Regions from separate parts of the Streptomyces sp. NPDC046759 genome, predicted to be linked through region 1. Evidence: riboswitches for the same ligand, from Rfam matches in the RefSeq annotation. Region 1 holds a riboswitch; the other holds the start of a gene.
The links. Region 1 has a riboswitch for glycine ahead of gcvT (glycine cleavage system aminomethyltransferase GcvT). Riboswitches for the same ligand answer to the same signal wherever they lie in the genome.

Region 1 (8,303 bases):
ACTCGTGGCTGGGTGTCATGCCGAACGGGATGCTCGGAGTCGGCAAGGCGGACGAGGGCAGGGCAACGCTGGAGGGGTCCGGCTACGTAGCCATGTGGCCCTTCCTGGAGCGGGATCTCGTCGAGTGCCTCGATGACTTCACGAGATCGTGGCACCTCCTGGGGGGACACGGGGTTTCCACCCCGGAGAAGCTGGTGGAGCTGACGGTGCAATCCGCATGCAGTCGAGGGCGCCCGTATTGGATGGCACTAGCTGTTCAGTGGCTCACTCAAATGGCGCACATGCCCGGCTTCGATTCACAGCTGGTATCCGGAATGCTGAAATCTGCGGCGGAGTCGGAAACGCTGCCCAGCGAGCTGCGTGAACAAGCTCGAAGGCATTGTCCATCCGATTGACATCGGTCCGTCAAGGCGGCTCGTCACCTCGCTGGACGAGCCGCCCTGCCGCTTCTGCAATGACCTAGCACTCGATGATGTTCACGGCCAGCCCGCCCCGGGCCGTCTCCTTGTACTTCACGGACATGTCGGCGCCGGTGTCCTTCATGGTCTTGATGACCTTGTCCAGGGACACCTTGTGGGAGCCGTCGCCGCGCATGGCCATCTTGGCCGCCGTGACCGCCTTCACCGCGGCCATGCCGTTCCGCTCGATGCACGGGATCTGGACCAGGCCGCCGACCGGGTCGCAGGTCAGGCCCAGGTTGTGCTCCATGCCGATCTCGGCCGCGTTCTCCACCTGCTCGGGGGAGCCGCCGAGGACCTCGGCCAGCGCGCCCGCGGCCATCGAGCAGGCGGAACCGACCTCGCCCTGGCAGCCGACCTCGGCGCCGGAGATGGAGGCGTTCTCCTTGAAGAGCATGCCGATGGCGCCGGCGGCCAGCAGGAAACGGACCACGCCGTCCTCGTCGGCGCCCGGCACGAAGTTGATGTAGTAGTGCAGCACCGCCGGGATGATGCCGGCCGCGCCGTTCGTCGGGGCCGTGACGACCCGGCCACCGGCCGCGTTCTCCTCGTTCACCGCCATCGCGTAGAGCGTGATCCACTCCATCGCGTGCGCCAGCGGCTCACCCTCGGCGCGCAGTTGGCGGGCGGAGACGGCCGCGCGGCGGCGCACCCGGAGGCCGCCGGGCAGGATGCCCTCGCGGGACATGCCGCGCTGCACGCACTCGCGCATCACCCGCCAGATCTCCAGCAGGCCGGTGCGGATCTCCTCCTCCGTGCGCCAGGCCCGCTCGTTCTCCAGCATGAGCGAGGAGATCGACAGGCCCGTGTCCTTCGTCAGGCGCAGCAGCTCGTCACCCGTGCGGAAGGGATACTTCAGGACCGTGTCGTCCAGTTTGATCCGGTCCGCGCCGACCGCGTCCTCGTCCACCACGAAGCCGCCGCCGACCGAGTAGTACGTCTTCGTCAGCAGTTCCGCGCCCGAGGCGTCGTACGCCCACAGCGTCATGCCGTTGGCGTGGTACGGCAGGACCTCCCGGCGGTGCAGCACGAGGTCCCGGTCGAAGTCGAAGGCGATCTCGTGCTCGCCCAGGAGCCTGATCCGGCCCTCGGCCTTGATCGCCTCCACGCGCGCGTCCGCCGTCTCCACGTCCACCGTGCGCGGCGAGTCGCCGGCGAGGCCGAGCAGCACGGCCTTCGGGGTGCCGTGGCCGTGGCCGGTCGCGCCCAGGGAGCCGTACAGCTCCGTCCGGACGGAGGCGGCCTTGGCCAGCAGCCCCTCGTTGCGCAGGCGGCGGGCGAACATCCGCGCCGCGCGCATCGGGCCGACCGTGTGGGAGCTGGACGGGCCGATGCCGATCGAGAACAGGTCGAAGACCGAGATGGCCACGGTCACTCCTCAAGACAGCAGAACAGGGATGGCGGGGCACCCATACGGTGCGGGTGCCCCACCGGGGACTTACGGTCCGGGTCTACTTGGTCAGACCCGGGTACAGCGGGTGCTTGTCGGCGAGCGCCTTCACGCGCGCCTTGAGGGCCTCCGCGTCGTACGACGGCTTCAGCGCCTCGGCGATCACGTCCGCGACCTCGGCGAAGTCCTCGGCCGTGAAGCCGCGGGTGGCCAGGGCCGGCGTACCGATGCGCAGGCCCGAGGTCACCATCGGCGGCCGCGGGTCGTTCGGGACGGCGTTGCGGTTGACCGTGATGCCGACCTCGTGGAGGCGGTCCTCGGCCTGCTGCCCGTCCAGCTCGGACGCACGCAGATCCACCAGGATCAGGTGCACGTCCGTGCCGCCGGACAGCACGTTCACGCCGGCCTCACGGGCGTCCGCAGCCGTCAGACGCTCGGCGAGGATGCGGGCACCTTCCACGGTACGACGCTGGCGCTCCTTGAACTCCTCCGAGGCGGCGACCTTGAAGGAGACCGCCTTCGCCGCGATCACGTGCTCCAGGGGACCGCCCTGGAAGCCCGGGAAGACGGACGAGTTCAGCTTCTTCGCGAAGTCCTTCTTCGCGAGGATGATGCCGCCGCGCGGGCCGCCGAGGGTCTTGTGCGTGGTGGAGGTCACCACATCCGCGTACTCGACCGGGTTCGGGTGCAGACCGGCGGCGACCAGGCCGGCGAAGTGCGCCATGTCGACCCACAGGTACGCCTCGACCTCGTCGGCGATCCGGCGGAAGGCGGCGAAGTCCAGCTGCCGCGGGTACGCCGACCAGCCGGCGATGATCACCTTCGGGCGGTGCTCCTTGGCCAGGCGCTCGACCTCGGCCATGTCGACCAGGCCGGTCTCGGCGTCCACGTGGTAGGCGACCACGTCGAACTGCTTGCCGGAGAAGTTCAGGCGCATGCCGTGGGTCAGGTGGCCGCCGTGGGCGAGGTCCAGGCCGAGGATGGTGTCCCCGGGCTGGGCCAGCGCGAACAGGGCCGCCTGGTTGGCGGAGGCCCCGGAGTGGGGCTGGACGTTGGCGTACTCGGCGCCGAACAGCTCCTTGATCCGGTCGATGGCGATCTGCTCGGCGACGTCGACGTGCTCGCAGCCGCCGTAGTAGCGGCGGCCCGGGTAACCCTCGGCGTACTTGTTGGTCAGCACCGAGCCCTGCGCCTCCATCACCGCGACCGGCGCGAAGTTCTCGGAGGCGATCATCTCCAGCGTGGACTGCTGGCGGCCGAGCTCCGCGTCGACCGCGGCGGCGATCTCCGGGTCCAGCTCGTGCAGGGACGTGTTCAGGACGGTCATACGGCTACGACTCCTCAGCCGGCGTTCTGGGCGGTGTACTCGTCGGCGGAGAGCAGGTCGGCCGGCTCCTCCGTGACGCGCACCTTGAACAGCCAGCCGCCCTCGAAGGGAGCCGAATTCACCAGCGACGGGTCGTTGACGACGTCCTCGTTGATCTCGGTGATCTCACCGCTGACCGGCGAGTACAGGTCGGAAACGGACTTGGTCGACTCCAGCTCGCCGCAGGTCTCGCCCGCGGTCACGGTGGAGCCGACCTCGGGGAGCTGGGCGTAGACGACGTCGCCGAGCGCGTTGGCCGCGAACTCGGTGATGCCGACCGTCGAGACGCCGTCCTCGGCGGCCGACAGCCACTCGTGCTCCTTGCTGTAGCGCAGCTGCTGGGGGTTGCTCATGGCCTGAATTCTCCTGTAAGCGCGAGGATGCTGATGAAGGGGGGACTGCTGAAGACGCACGTGAGCAGCCGTGATGTGCCCGACGTCACGTCCAGGGGTACGGCTCGGGGTCTACGACGGTGTCACTTCCGGCGCTTGTAGAACGGCAGCGCCACGACCTCGTACGGCTCGTGGCTGCCCCGGATGTCCACGCCGACGCCCTCGGTGCCCGGCGCCGCGTGCGCCGCGTCGACGTAGGCCATGGCGATCGGCTTGCCCAGCGTGGGGGAGGGGGCGCCCGAGGTGACCTCGCCGATCACCTTGCCGCCGGCGACGACGGTGTACCCGGCGCGCGGGACCCGGCGGCCCTCGGCGATCAGGCCGACGAGCACCCGCGGGGGAGTCTGCTCGGCCCGGGCGGCGGCCTCGACGAGCGCCGCGCGCCCCACGAAGTCGCCCTTGTCGAACTTGACCACGCGGCCGAGCCCGGCGTCGAAGGGGGTCAGCCCGGTGGTCAGCTCGTGCCCGTACAGCGGCATGCCCGCCTCCAGGCGCAGCGTGTCCCGGCAGGACAGGCCGCACGGCACCAGGCCGACGCCCTCGCCGGCCTTGGTCAGCGCCTGCCACAGCTCGACCGCGTGCTCGGGCCGCACGAACAGCTCGAAGCCGTCCTCGCCGGTGTACCCGGTGCGGGCGATGAGCGCCGGGACGCCGGCCACGGTGCCGGGCAGGCCGGCGTAATACTTCAGGCCGTCCAGGTCGGCGTCGGTCAGGGACTTCAGGATGCCGGGGGACTCGGGGCCCTGGACGGCGATCAGCGCGTAGGCGTCCCGGTCGTCACGCACCTCGGCGTCGAAGCCCCCGGCCCGCTCGCCCAGGGCGTCCAGCACCACCTGGGCGTTGGAGGCGTTGGCCACGACCATGTACTCGGTCTCGGCGAGCCGGTAGACGATCAGGTCGTCCAGGATGCCGCCGTCGGCCTGGCAGATCATGGTGTAGCGGGCGCGGCCGACGCCGATGGAGGCGATGTTGCCGACCAGGGCGACGTTCAGGAACTCGGCCGCCTCGGGGCCGGTGACGGTGATCTCGCCCATGTGGGAGAGGTCGAACAGACCCGCCTTGGTTCGCACGGCCAGGTGCTCGTCGCGCTCGGAGCCGTAGCGCAGGGGCATGTCCCAGCCGGCGAAGTCGGTCATCGTCGCACCGAGCGCGCGATGCACGGCATCCAGCGCGGTGTGACGGAGTTCAGTGCTGCTCATCGGTCGGTCGTCTCCCAGGACACACGGACGGGGCGAGGAACGTTCCTCCCCATCTGTCATCGGAACCTGAGAGGTTCGCCACGACCGCCACAGGGACGATCACGGCTTGCACCTTGGGTGGAGCCACTGTCACAGCGGCCCGCTTTTCAGATGTGCCTCGCCCGCGCGGTAACGGGGCCTGAGAGATTCAAGGGAGGGACTTGCTCCTTCGGCGTCCCAGCGAAGGCTGCTGGGAACTCTCCCGCGCGGATTCAAGCGGCCGGTATGCAGTTGGCGGCCACATCATTGCACGCCGCGCCCCCGCCCGTCAGGGCCGCATCCGTAACCGACCTGTGGCAGGACGCGCACGAAACCACCGGGCATCGCGCATTACCTTCTCTTTACATCTGCTGGGCATGGATATGGCCGAGCGAGCAGGGGAGGACGACCACGGTGAACAGGACGACGGCCTACGCCACCGCCGCTGCCCCGACGACCGGCGCGGCGGTGCCCGGGCAGCCCTCCGCCCCGGCGCGCGAGCGCCGCTCCGAGCCCCCCGCCCCGGTCGTCCGCGACCTGCGCGACGGCGCCGGCCCCAGCCCGCGTGCCCTGCTCTTCGGCCCCCGGGACCTGGTCGTGGTCACCGGGCTGCCCGGCAGCGGCAAGTCCACCCTGATGCACCGGGCGGTCTGCGGCCGCCGCGTCGACTCCCAGGACGCCCGCGACCGCTTCGCGGCCCGCCTGCCCCGCACCTTGCCCTACGCCCTCTACCGCCCCTTGGTCCGCCTCGCCCACTACGCCGGCCTGCGCCGCGCGCTGCGCACCGGCGAAGGCGTCGTCGTGCACGACTGCGGCACCCAGTCCTGGGTCCGCGCCTGGCTCGCCCGTGCGGCGCGCCGCCGCGGCGGCACCCTCCATCTGCTGCTGCTCGACGTCCCCCCGGTCACCGCCCGCGAGGGCCAGCGGGAACGCGCCCGGGGCGTCTCCCGCTACGCCTTCGCCCGCCACCGCCGTACGACCGCCCGGCTGCTCGGTGCCGTCGAGCGGGGCGAACTGCCCGCGGGCTGCGGCTCGGCGGTCCTGGTGGACCGCGCGGCGGCGGACGCCCTGCAGCGGATCGCCTTCACGGCATGCGTCCCTGTCACAGCAACCCGCTAGCCTTCATGGTCAAGCAGTGGATCCCAGCAGGCGGTAGGCAGATGGACTTCCCGGCGGACATTCCCGCGGACTTCCCGGCACAGGCGCACCCCCAGCCGCACGGCGGCTGGCCCGGCAACGAACTGGAGGAGGTCCTCTCGGCCTCCCTCGGCATACCCGCCGCGGCCGGCCGGATCATCGAGGTGCTCGGGCGCAGCCTGCTGTGGATCCCGCTGCCCAACGGCGGCGGCCCGCACACCGGCCCGCTCGACCTGCCCACACTGGACATCGGGGGCCAGGCGTACGTCCCGGTGTTCAGCTCCGAGGAACAGCTGCGCCAGGCTGCCGGCTCCCACATGCCGTACACCATCGCTCCCGCCGTGGAGTTCGCGCGCGGCCTGCCCCCGCAGGTCGGCATGGCGGTGAACCCCGACGCGCTGGTCGGCATCCCGCTCCCCCCCGAGGCCGTGGCCGAGCTGTGCCGGGCCGGCCGCACCCCGCTCGACGGCCCGAACGCCGGCGGCCGGGTCCGCCTCTTCGAGCCCGACTGGCAGGACGACCCGGTCGACTTCCTCTCCGCCGCGTCCGCCGAGTTCGCCGAGGCCGGCGTCGTCCTCACCGCCCGGCGCTGCCTGGCCGCGATAGAGACCGACGACCCGGTGATGTTCGTCGGCGTGGAACTCTCCCAGTGGGAGGGCGACCTCCGCGTCCTCCCCATGCAGGCCCTGGGCCGGGCCCTCGGCAGAGCCCCGGTCGCATGGCCGGTCAACCTGGTCCTCCTGGACGTGACGGACGACCCGGTGGCGGCCTGGCTGAAGGAGAACGTCCGCCCCTTCTATCAGTACGGCCACTAGAAGCCGGCCCGGGACCGGCCGGCCCGAAGGGGCGCGGGGCCGGTCCGCCACGCGGCTGGGCCGCGGGGCGCGCCGAGCTGCGACGCAACCGCGCTCGCGCACGCACCCAAGGTCCTGAGCCGCTGGGCGCTTAAGCTGTCTCCAAACGCGGGGCACAGAAAAGAGAAGGGCACGACAGGTGAGCGCGAGCCACAGCGGCAGCGTCGAGCACATGCTGCGCCAGGTCACCCCCGGCCGCTATGACGCCTACGAGGCCCTGCTCCGCGCCCTCGCCGTCCCCTCCTCCGGCCAGGTCTGGATGCTGCTGTGGCACGGCCAGGCCGGCTCCCCGGACGCCCAGTACGGGAACATGGAGGTCGACGGCTTCCAGTACGCACCCTGCGTGACCTCGGCCCAGGAGCTGTCGGCCAGCGGCTGGAACCGGTCGTACGAGGTCGTCGACGGGCTGGACGTGGCCCGCACCCTCTATCCCGACCACTACGGCCTCTGGCTGAACCCGCACGCCCCCGGAGGCGGCGTCGGCATCCCCTGGCTGGACCTGCGCCGCATCGCCACGGGCCTGGACCGACAGCCCGCCGGTCCCCTCCGGCTCTCCGAACCCGGCATCGAGATCCCGCAGTTCTACGCCCTCCTCGCGCAGAACGCCCACCGCACCCCGGCCCTGCGCTCGCTGCGCCGCGCCTGGGTGCAGCCGGCGCTCGGAGCCCCGTACCTCGCCATCGGCCTGGACGTGTACGACACCTCCCCGGCCGCGGTCGACTCGGTGCGCGGGATGATGCAGCAGTCCGTCGGCGCGGTCCCGGAGGGCCTGCCGGTGTCGACGGTCGCGATGACCGACGACTTCGACCCGGTCGCGATGTGGATGCGGGCCAACGCCCGCCCGTTCTACGACCGTGAGGCCCACGCGGCGCCGCCCCAGCCCCAGCTCCTGGCCCAGCCGCAGGGCCCGGCTGCCGGGTACGGCTATCCGCCGGTGCACGGCGGCTACTGATCAGGTTACTGATCAACTGTCCTTCGGTCGCGTCCGTTCCTGATCGCAGATCTTACGGATCAAGCGCGTCTCTGCACGCGTAGACATCGGCTTCGGGCCCCGAACGGTGCAAAATTCGACGTTCCACCCCAACTGCACCCTGTCCGAGAGGCATTACCCGCTGTTCGGATAACGGAATCCCCTGCACTGCATCACGGTTGCGCATACTTTCGCCGTCAGATCTGGCGGGTGATCGCAACGACGCTGAAGACTCCCCACTCAGACATGAGGCCGAGACCTCGTGATCGATGGCAAGTCGACAAAGCCGCAAACCGCGGCAGGCGCAGGCCGGTCACCACCGGCGAGAGGGGTCGCTCACCGTGACCGCACCGATCGAGACCACCGGGGCGGCAGCCGAGGCGCAGCCGGAGGCTGTGCTGGCGGGAGCCGAGAAGGGGCAGATCGAGGGTCGTTCTCTGGGCCAGATCGCCTGGTCCCGGTTCAAGCGGGACAGAGTCGCCGTCGCCGGCGGCGTCGTCGTGATCCTGCTGATCCTCC
Region 2 (8,303 bases), on a different contig from region 1:
TGGCGTCGAACAGCAACAGCGACAGCGCGCTGCGTGGCGCGCGTCAGGAAGATCTTGTTCGCATCCTCGATGAACTGGATTCGCGTACTCAGCGTCTTGAGGACGAGAGGCAGGGGCTCGAAAAGCAGCGCCAGGAGTTGCAGAGCAGTTCCGACCAGGCCGCGGAGGCTCGCAAGCAGACGGCCGAGAAGGAGAGGCAACTCGGCATCCTGGCGGGCACCGTGGCGGCACAGGGCCCCGGTATCACGATGACGATCGAGGACACGAAGGGGACGGTCAAGGCGGACATGCTGCTCGACGCGATCCAGGAGTTGCGCGCGGCCGGTGCCGAGGCGATCGAGGTCAATGGGGTCCGTGTGATCGCGAGCACCTACTTCACGGACTCGGGCACGAGCGTCAGCGTCGACGGGAACAAGATCAACGCCCCCTATCGTTTCCAGGTCATCGGCAAGCCGCAGGACCTGGAGCCGGCGTTGAACATCCCGGGAGGCGTGGTGCAGACGTTGGAGAAGGAGCAGGCCACGGTGAGGGTCGCGGAGCCTGACAAGATCGTCGTGGATGCCTTGCGACAGGCGAAGCAGCCTCACTACGCTCGGTCGTCCTCCCAGTGAACCGGCGGTGCATGGGGGCCGTCCGGCAGGGGCATGAGGTTGCGGGGGGTCGGCGCACCGAAGGGGTGGCGCGTGGTGGAAACTGTCTGGTGGATACGGACGTTGTGAGAATGTCCGGCTCTGCCGGTGTAGGTAATCAGGGTTCGTCCTGCCCCACGGGCGGGTCTGTTTCGGTCAAGGGGAATCGCCCGTGAAGTTGTTTGCGAAGTTGTTCGGCAAGAGTGCGCGAGAGGGCAGCGACAACGCGACCGCTCGGCACCGCGCGCAGCCTGACGCGGAGGGCCGGCGCCCGCTGTTCCGGGACCAGGTCGCTGGTCCGGGCGGTGACATTTCCGGAGGTCAGGGCGGGGCGTCGGTTGACCCTGCCCAGTCCGGCGGCATAGGTTTCGGGCAACCGTCAACCTCAGGTGCGGGCGGGGGGTACGCCCCCGGTCCGTACGCGTCCAACGCCCCGGCGGGGCAGCCGCAGGAGGATCCGTCCATGTCGGTCCTGGTGTGTACGAGGTGCGGTAACCGCAACGCGGAGAACGCCCGCTTCTGCTCCAACTGCGGTGCGCCGCTGCGCCCGGGAGTGACGCCGGAGCGTGCCGCCGAGACGACGTCCACGATCTCCATCTCCGGGATCGAGGCCTACGACGCGGAGGTCACCGGCCAGACCCAGATGCCGATGCTCTCGCCGGAGGCGCAGGCCGCGGTGGACGCGCTGCCGATGGGCTCGGCGCTGCTGGTCGTGCGCAGGGGACCGAACTCGGGCAGCCGCTTCCTGCTGGACAGCGACCTGACCACGGCCGGCCGTCATCCGCAGAGCGACATCTTCCTGGACGACGTCACCGTCTCGCGTCGGCACGTGGAGTTCCGGCGCGCCTCGGACGGCTCGTTCACCGTGGCCGATGTGGGCAGCCTGAACGGCACCTACGTCAACCGCGAGCGGATCGACCAGGTCGCCCTGGCGAACGGTGACGAGGTGCAGATCGGCAAGTACCGGCTGGTGTTCTACGCGAGCCGTCAGGGCATCTGACCCGCCCCCGGACCGGCGTCCGGGGGAACTCCCAGGGAAGGTCCATGCTTCAAACACCGAGCGGCGGTGCCCGAAGCGGTACCGCCGCCAGGGACAGTGGGCTGATGAGCATCGGCACGGTGCTGAACGTGCTGCGCGACGAGTTCCCCGAAGTCACCATCTCCAAGATCCGTTTCCTGGAGTCAGAGGGTCTCATCGAGCCGCAGCGGACCCCATCGGGGTACCGCAAGTTCAGTACCGCGGACGTGGACCGCCTGGCTCAGGTGCTGAGGATGCAGCGGGACCACTATCTGCCGCTCAAAGTGATCCGCGAGCATCTGGATGCCGTCGGGCGGGGCGAGGCCGTCCAGCTGCCCGTCGTGGGGCGTCAGCGCACCGGGGAGGACGTTCCGGAGCCGCCCGGGACGCCGGCGGTGGCCCGGGTGGGCCGGGCCGAACTGCTGGCGGCCGCGGAGATCGACGACGGTGAGCTGCGGGAGTGGGAGTCGTACGGACTCATCGCTCCCCTGGAGGACGGGGCGTACGACGCCGAGGCGGTCACCGTCGTCTCGCTGGTCGCCGAGCTGGGCCGGTTCGGCATCGAGCCGCGCCACCTTCGGGTGATGAAGGCCGCCGCCGACCGTGAGGCCGGACTCGTCGATCAGGTGGTGGCCCCGCTCAAGCGTCACCGCAACCCGCAGACCAGGGCACATGCCGAGGCCCGTACCAAGGAGCTGGCGGCGCTCACGGTGAAGCTCCACGCGGCACTGGTGAAGACCGCTCTCGGGGTACGGCTGCCCTGATCGCCGGGCGGTGCCGGCGGCCGGATCGGGCACCTGTTCCCGGCCCGACTACCCAAACGTCCCGAGCACGGCCTAGGGTTGCTGTGTGAACGAGCTCGATGTCGTAGGTGTCCGGGTCGAAATGCCCTCCAACCAACCGATCGTGCTCCTGCGCGAAGTGGGAGGCGACCGTTACCTCCCCATCTGGATCGGGCCGGGGGAGGCGACGGCGATTGCGTTCGCCCAGCAGGGCATGGCCCCCGCGAGGCCGCTGACCCACGACCTGTTCAAGGACGTGCTGGAAGCCGTCGGCCAGGAGCTGACCGAAGTACGCATCACCGACCTGCGTGAGGGTGTCTTCTACGCGGAGCTGGTCTTCGCCAGCGGGGTCGAGGTCAGTGCCCGTCCCTCCGATGCCATAGCGCTGGCCCTGCGCACCGGTACGCCGATCTACGGCAGTGACACGGTGCTGGACGACGCCGGCATCGCCATTCCGGACGAGCAGGAGGACGAGGTGGAGAAGTTCCGCGAGTTCCTGGACCAGATCTCGCCCGAGGACTTCGGCACAAGCAGCCAGTGACCGCGACGAGCCGGTGCGCGCGGCGCCCTGTACGGGCAATTGCCACCGGCCATGAAGAGCGTCCTGCGGCCTCCCGTGAACGCATTCGGCTAGCCTTTCCCCGCGGTGGGGCACGGGAAACCACTCTTAGGGTGATTATCACTCGGCGTGCCGAGTGTGGCGATCGTTGACGCACCCCTGGTGACTGCCTACCGTCGTGAAGGCAGGTCAAGGACGGAGGTCGGCGTGAGAACCAGCGGCGACGGTACGGCTGGGGGTGCTCCCGTGCGCGGTTTCGGGGAGAACGGGCCGTACCCGGTTCACAGCAGCGCGGTGGATCACGCTCCGCAGCGGCCGACGGTGGTGCCGAACGGCGGAGGGGCGGCGTCCGTGACATCCGAGCAGATCGGCTACCGGGGGCCCACGGCCTGCGCGGCCGCGGGTATCACCTACCGGCAGCTCGACTACTGGGCCCGCACGGGCCTCGTCGAGCCGAGCGTGCGGCCCGCCTACGGGTCGGGCACGCAGCGGCTGTACAGCTTCCGGGACGTCGTCGTCCTGAAGATCGTCAAGCGGTTCCTGGACACCGGGGTCTCGCTGCAGAACATCCGCTCGGCCGTGCAGCACCTCAGGGAACGCGGTTTCCGCGACCTGGAGCGGATGACGCTCATGAGCGATGGCGCGACGGTGTACGAGTGCACCTCGCCGGACGAGGTCCACGCCCTGCTCCAGGGCGGGCAGGGCATCTTCGGGATTGCCGTCGGTGTGGTGTGGCGGGATGTGGAAAGCGCGCTCTCCCAGCTGCACGGTGAGCGCGTCGACACCGGTGAGACCCTGGTCGGGCTCAACCCCGCGGACGAGCTGGCGCGACGCCGCAACCGGGCGGTCTGACACCGGTCCGCGCCTGCCGCGGGTCCGCGGCTCACTGGTCCTGGTCCCACCGGTCCTGGAACCACGGGCGCTACGAACTGCCGCGCCCGAGGCGGTCGTCGCCGGCCGTGCGGTCTGCGGACGCCGTGTGGCATCGGGGGGCGGCGGTGTCCTGTGACACCGGCCGTGTGATCTGAAGCCGGTCGCTCTTCCCGGGCCGTGCGTTGTCAGTGCCGTGGTGCAGCATCGGAGATGTGAGAAACGCGCCCACCATCCTGCATCTCGACATGGATGCCTTCTACGCCTCCGTGGAGCAGGCATCCAAGCCGAGCCTGCGCGGGAAGGCGGTCGTCGTGGGCGGGCTCGGACCGCGCGGGGTGGTGGCCACCGCGTCGTACGAGGCGCGGGTCTTCGGGGTCCACTCGGCCATGCCCATGGCCCAGGCGCGCCGGCTGGCACCCAACGCCGCGTATCTGGTGCCGCGCTTCACCCTCTACCGGGCGATCAGCGAGCAGGTGATGGCGCTGCTGCGGGAGCTGTCACCGCTGGTGGAGCCGCTCAGCCTGGACGAGGCGTTCGTGGACCTGGAGGCCGGCGGGACGGCCTGGGACGAGGCGTCGGCACGGCTGGCCGGGAGCAGACTGCGCGCGGACATCCGAGCGGTCACCGGTCTCACCGGCTCGGTGGGGCTCGCCGCCTCCAAGATGCTCGCCAAGATCGCCTCCGAGCAGGCCAAGCCGGACGGCCTGGTGCTGATCGAACCCGGGTCGGAGCGGTCCCTGCTCGGGCCGATGCCGGTGCGGACCCTGCCGGGGGTCGGGCCGGCCACCGGGGACCATCTGCGCAGAGCGGGGATCACCACGGTCGGGGAACTGGCCGAGGCGGGCGAGGACGAACTGGTTCGCCTGCTGGGCAAGGCCCACGGGCACGCGCTGTACGCCATGGCGCTGGCCCACGACGAGCGGCCCGTGGTGGCCGAGCGAGAGGCGAAGTCGGTGTCGGTCGAGGACACCTACGACGTGGACATCCACGAGCGGCTGCGGATCGGCCTGGAGGTGCAGCGGCTCGCCGACCGGTGTGTGGGGAGGCTGCGCGAGGCCGGTCTGTCGGGGCGGACCATCGTGCTGAAGGTGCGCAGGTACGACTTCTCGACACTGACCCGCTCGGAAACGCTCAGAGGGCCCACGGACGATCAGGCGGTCGTACGGGAGGCGGCCGCGCGGCTGCTGGACTCCGTGGACACCACGGGCGGGGTGCGGCTGCTGGGGGTGGGTGTCTCGGGCCTGGCCGACTACACCCAGGAGGACCTGTTCGCGCAGGCGTTGCCGTCGCGGGCGGCCCCGGCGCCGGAGGAGGCGGTGGCCGAGGTCGTCGTGGAGCGGCCGGAGCGCGTCGAGCGGCACTGGCGCGCCGGGCAGGACGTGCGGCACGCCGAGTACGGACACGGGTGGGTGCAGGGGAGCGGGCTGGGGCGGGTCACGGTGCGGTTCGAGACGCCGCAGTCCACTCCGGGGCGGGTGCGGACGTTTTCTGTCGGGGACGCCGCGCTGGAGGCCGCTGACCCCTTGCCGCTGGTCGTGGATTCTCCCCACCCGATCGCCCGTCTCGGTCACGTCTCCTCCGAGCCCGCCAGCTTGCCGAAGTCGTGGTCCGGTACGGAGGGCGGCGATCCGACGTCGAGGCCGTAGTGGTGGTAGAGCTGGAGTTCCTGTTCGGGGGAGAGGTGGCGGCCCACGCCGAAGTCGGGGGCGTCCTTGATCAGGGCGCGTTCGAACGGAACGTGGAGAGCACCCTCCACCAGTTCGCTCGGTTCCAGGGGGACGAAGGCGTCGCGGGAGAACAGGCCGGTGCGTATGGCCGCCCACCTCGGCACGCCGGTCGCGTCGTCGAGGTAGACCTCGTCGACGGTACCGATCTTGGTGCCGTCGCGGCCGAACGCCTTGCGGCCGATCAGGTTGCGCGGATCGATGTCGGTCTGCACGGTCCCTCTCCCTCCACGTGGTCGCAATACATCCGTAAGCACTACGAAAGAGCACATTCAAGGAGGCGGCCACTCGAGGACTCGGGCGTTGACCCCGCTGGTAGGCTGACAGCGGCTGCTGACCCCGTGCGGGAGAGTCCTCCGATCCTTCGGAGGCGCCGAAGGAGCAAATCCTCCCCGGAATCTCTCAGGCTCACGTACCGCACGGACGAGGTCACTCTGGAAAGCAGGGCGGGTGTCGACGGCTTCCGCTCTCACCGACGGTGAAAGCCGGCGTCCCTCAGGGCGTCCGGTGAAGCTCTCAGGTTGAGATGACAGAGGGGGAGGCCGTCGGGGCACCCGTGCCGTGGTGCCCTTCGAAGGTCGCGTCAGACCAGGAGGCCTCCGCAATGACCGCCCACCGCATTCCGCTCTCGGAGCTCGAAGCGGGCATCCCCTTCGAGCAGCGCCACATCGGGCCCGACCAGGAGGCGCGGGCCAAGATGCTCGCGCAGGTCGGCTACGGCTCGCTGGACGAGCTGACCGCCGCGGCGGTCCCGGATGTGATCAAGAATGCCGACGCCCTCGACCTGCCGGGCGCCCGTACCGAGGCCGAGGTGCTCGCCGAGCTGCGCTCGCTCGCCGACCGCAACCAGGTCCTCGATTCCATGATCGGCCTTGGGTACTACGGGACCTTCACGCCGCCCGTCATCCTGCGCAACGTCATGGAGAACCCGGCCTGGTACACGGCCTACACGCCCTACCAGCCGGAGATCTCCCAGGGACGCCTCGAAGCCCTGCTGAACTTCCAGACCGTCGTCGCCGACCTCACCGGTCTGCCCACCTCCGGCGCCTCGCTCCTGGACGAGGGCACGGCCGCCGCCGAGGCGATGGCACTGTCCCGGCGCATGGGCAGGAACAAGAAGGGCCTGTTCCTGATCGACGCGGACGCGCTGCCGCAGACCGTCGCCGTCATCCAGACCCGCGCCGAACCGACCGGTGTCGAGGTCGTCGTCGCCGACCTCAGCGAGGGCATTCCGGCCGAGGTCGCCGGGCGCGAGATCAACGGCGTGCTGATCCAGTACCCGGGCGCCTCCGGTGCCGTACGCGACATCAAGCCGGTCATCGACCAGGCGCACGAGCTGGGCGCCCTGGTCACCGTCGCCGCCGACCTGCTCGCGCTGACCCTGCTGACCTCGCCGGGCGAGCTGGGCGCGGACATCGCCGTCGGCACCACCCAGCGCTTCGGCGTGCCGATGGGCTTCGGCGGTCCGCACGCCGGCTACATGGCGGTGCACGAGAAGTTCGCGCGCAGCCTGCCCGGCCGGCTCGTGGGCGTCTCCGTCGACGCGGACGGCAACAAGGCCTACCGGCTCGCCCTGCAGACCCGTGAGCAGCACATCCGCCGCGAGAAGGCCACCAGCAACATCTGCACCGCGCAGGTGCTGCTCGCGGTGATGGCGGGCATGTACGCCGTCTACCACGGGCCGGAGGGGCTCCGGACCATCGCCCGGCGGACGCACCGGTACGCCACGATCCTCGCCGCGGGCCTGAGGGCCGGCGGCGTGGAGACCGTCCACGGCGCCTTCTTCGACACCGTCACCGCGCGTGTGCCGGGCAGGGCCGCCGAGGTCGTCGCCGCCGCCCGGCAGAACGGCGTCAACCTCCATCTGGTCGACGCGGACCACGTCTCCGCCTCCTGCGACGAGACCACCGGGCGGGCCCAGCTGGCCGCCGTGTGGTCCGCCTTCGGCGTCGAGGGCGACATCGAGGAGCTGGACGCGACCGCCGAGGACACCCTCCCCGAGGGGCTGCTGCGCACCGACGCCTACCTCACCCACCCGGTCTTCCACCAGCACCGTTCCGAGACCGCGATGCTGCGCTACCTGCGCAGGCTGGCCGACCGCGACTACGCGCTCGACCGCGGCATGATCCCGCTGGGCTCCTGCACCATGAAGCTCAACGCGACCACGGAGATGGAGCCGGTCACCTGGCCCGAGTTCGGCCAGCTGCACCCGTTCGCCCCGGCCGAGCAGGCCAAGGGCTATCTCACGCTCATCCGGGAGCTGGAGGAACGTCTCGCCGAGGTCACCGGCTACGACAAGGTCTCCCTCCAGCCGAACGCCGGTTCGCAGGGCGAGCTGGCCGGTCTGCTGGCCGTACGCGGCTACCACCGCGCCAACGGCGACGAGCAGCGGACCGTCTGCCTGATCCCGTCCTCCGCGCACGGCACCAACGCGGCCAGCGCCGTGATGGCCGGGATGAAGGTCGTCGTGGTCAGGACCGCCGAGGACGGCGAGATCGACGTCGACGACCTGCGCGCGAAGATCGAGCAGTACCGCGACGAGCTGTCGGTGCTGATGATCACCTACCCGTCCACGCACGGTGTGTTCGAGGAGCACGTCGCCGACATCTGCGCCCAGGTGCACGAGGCGGGCGGCCAGGTGTACGTCGACGGCGCCAACCTCAACGCCCTGGTCGGCCTGGCGAAGCCGGGCCACTTCGGCGGTGACGTCTCGCACCT

Region 2: another riboswitch for glycine. It lies ahead of gcvP (aminomethyl-transferring glycine dehydrogenase); the one in region 1 lies ahead of gcvT (glycine cleavage system aminomethyltransferase GcvT).

Annotation. Positions count from the first base shown of each region.
Region 1 is NZ_JBEYYJ010000007.1:4,951-13,253, forward strand. Features, by position in the region: gene ABZ919_RS11615 (hypothetical protein) at 1-395, shown strand, start outside; gene ABZ919_RS11620 (L-serine ammonia-lyase) at 460-1,827, opposite strand; gene glyA (serine hydroxymethyltransferase) at 1,910-3,175, opposite strand; gene gcvH (glycine cleavage system protein GcvH) at 3,190-3,567, opposite strand; gene gcvT (glycine cleavage system aminomethyltransferase GcvT) at 3,690-4,805, opposite strand; glycine riboswitch at 4,962-5,059, opposite strand; gene ABZ919_RS11640 (AAA family ATPase) at 5,238-5,942, shown strand; gene ABZ919_RS11645 (enhanced serine sensitivity protein SseB) at 5,984-6,775, shown strand; gene ABZ919_RS11650 (enhanced serine sensitivity protein SseB C-terminal domain-containing protein) at 6,954-7,766, shown strand; gene ABZ919_RS11655 (ABC transporter permease) at 8,126-8,303, shown strand, end outside.
Region 2 is NZ_JBEYYJ010000061.1:875-9,177, reverse strand. Features, by position in the region: gene ABZ919_RS41075 (DUF881 domain-containing protein) at 1-611, shown strand, start outside; gene ABZ919_RS41070 (FHA domain-containing protein) at 760-1,629, shown strand; gene ABZ919_RS41065 (MerR family transcriptional regulator) at 1,674-2,411, shown strand; gene ABZ919_RS41060 (bifunctional nuclease family protein) at 2,497-2,970, shown strand; gene ABZ919_RS41055 (MerR family transcriptional regulator) at 3,196-3,840, shown strand; gene ABZ919_RS41050 (DNA polymerase IV) at 4,074-5,507, shown strand; gene ABZ919_RS41045 (PRC-barrel domain-containing protein) at 5,429-5,800, opposite strand; glycine riboswitch at 5,920-6,013, shown strand; gene gcvP (aminomethyl-transferring glycine dehydrogenase) at 6,190-8,303, shown strand, end outside.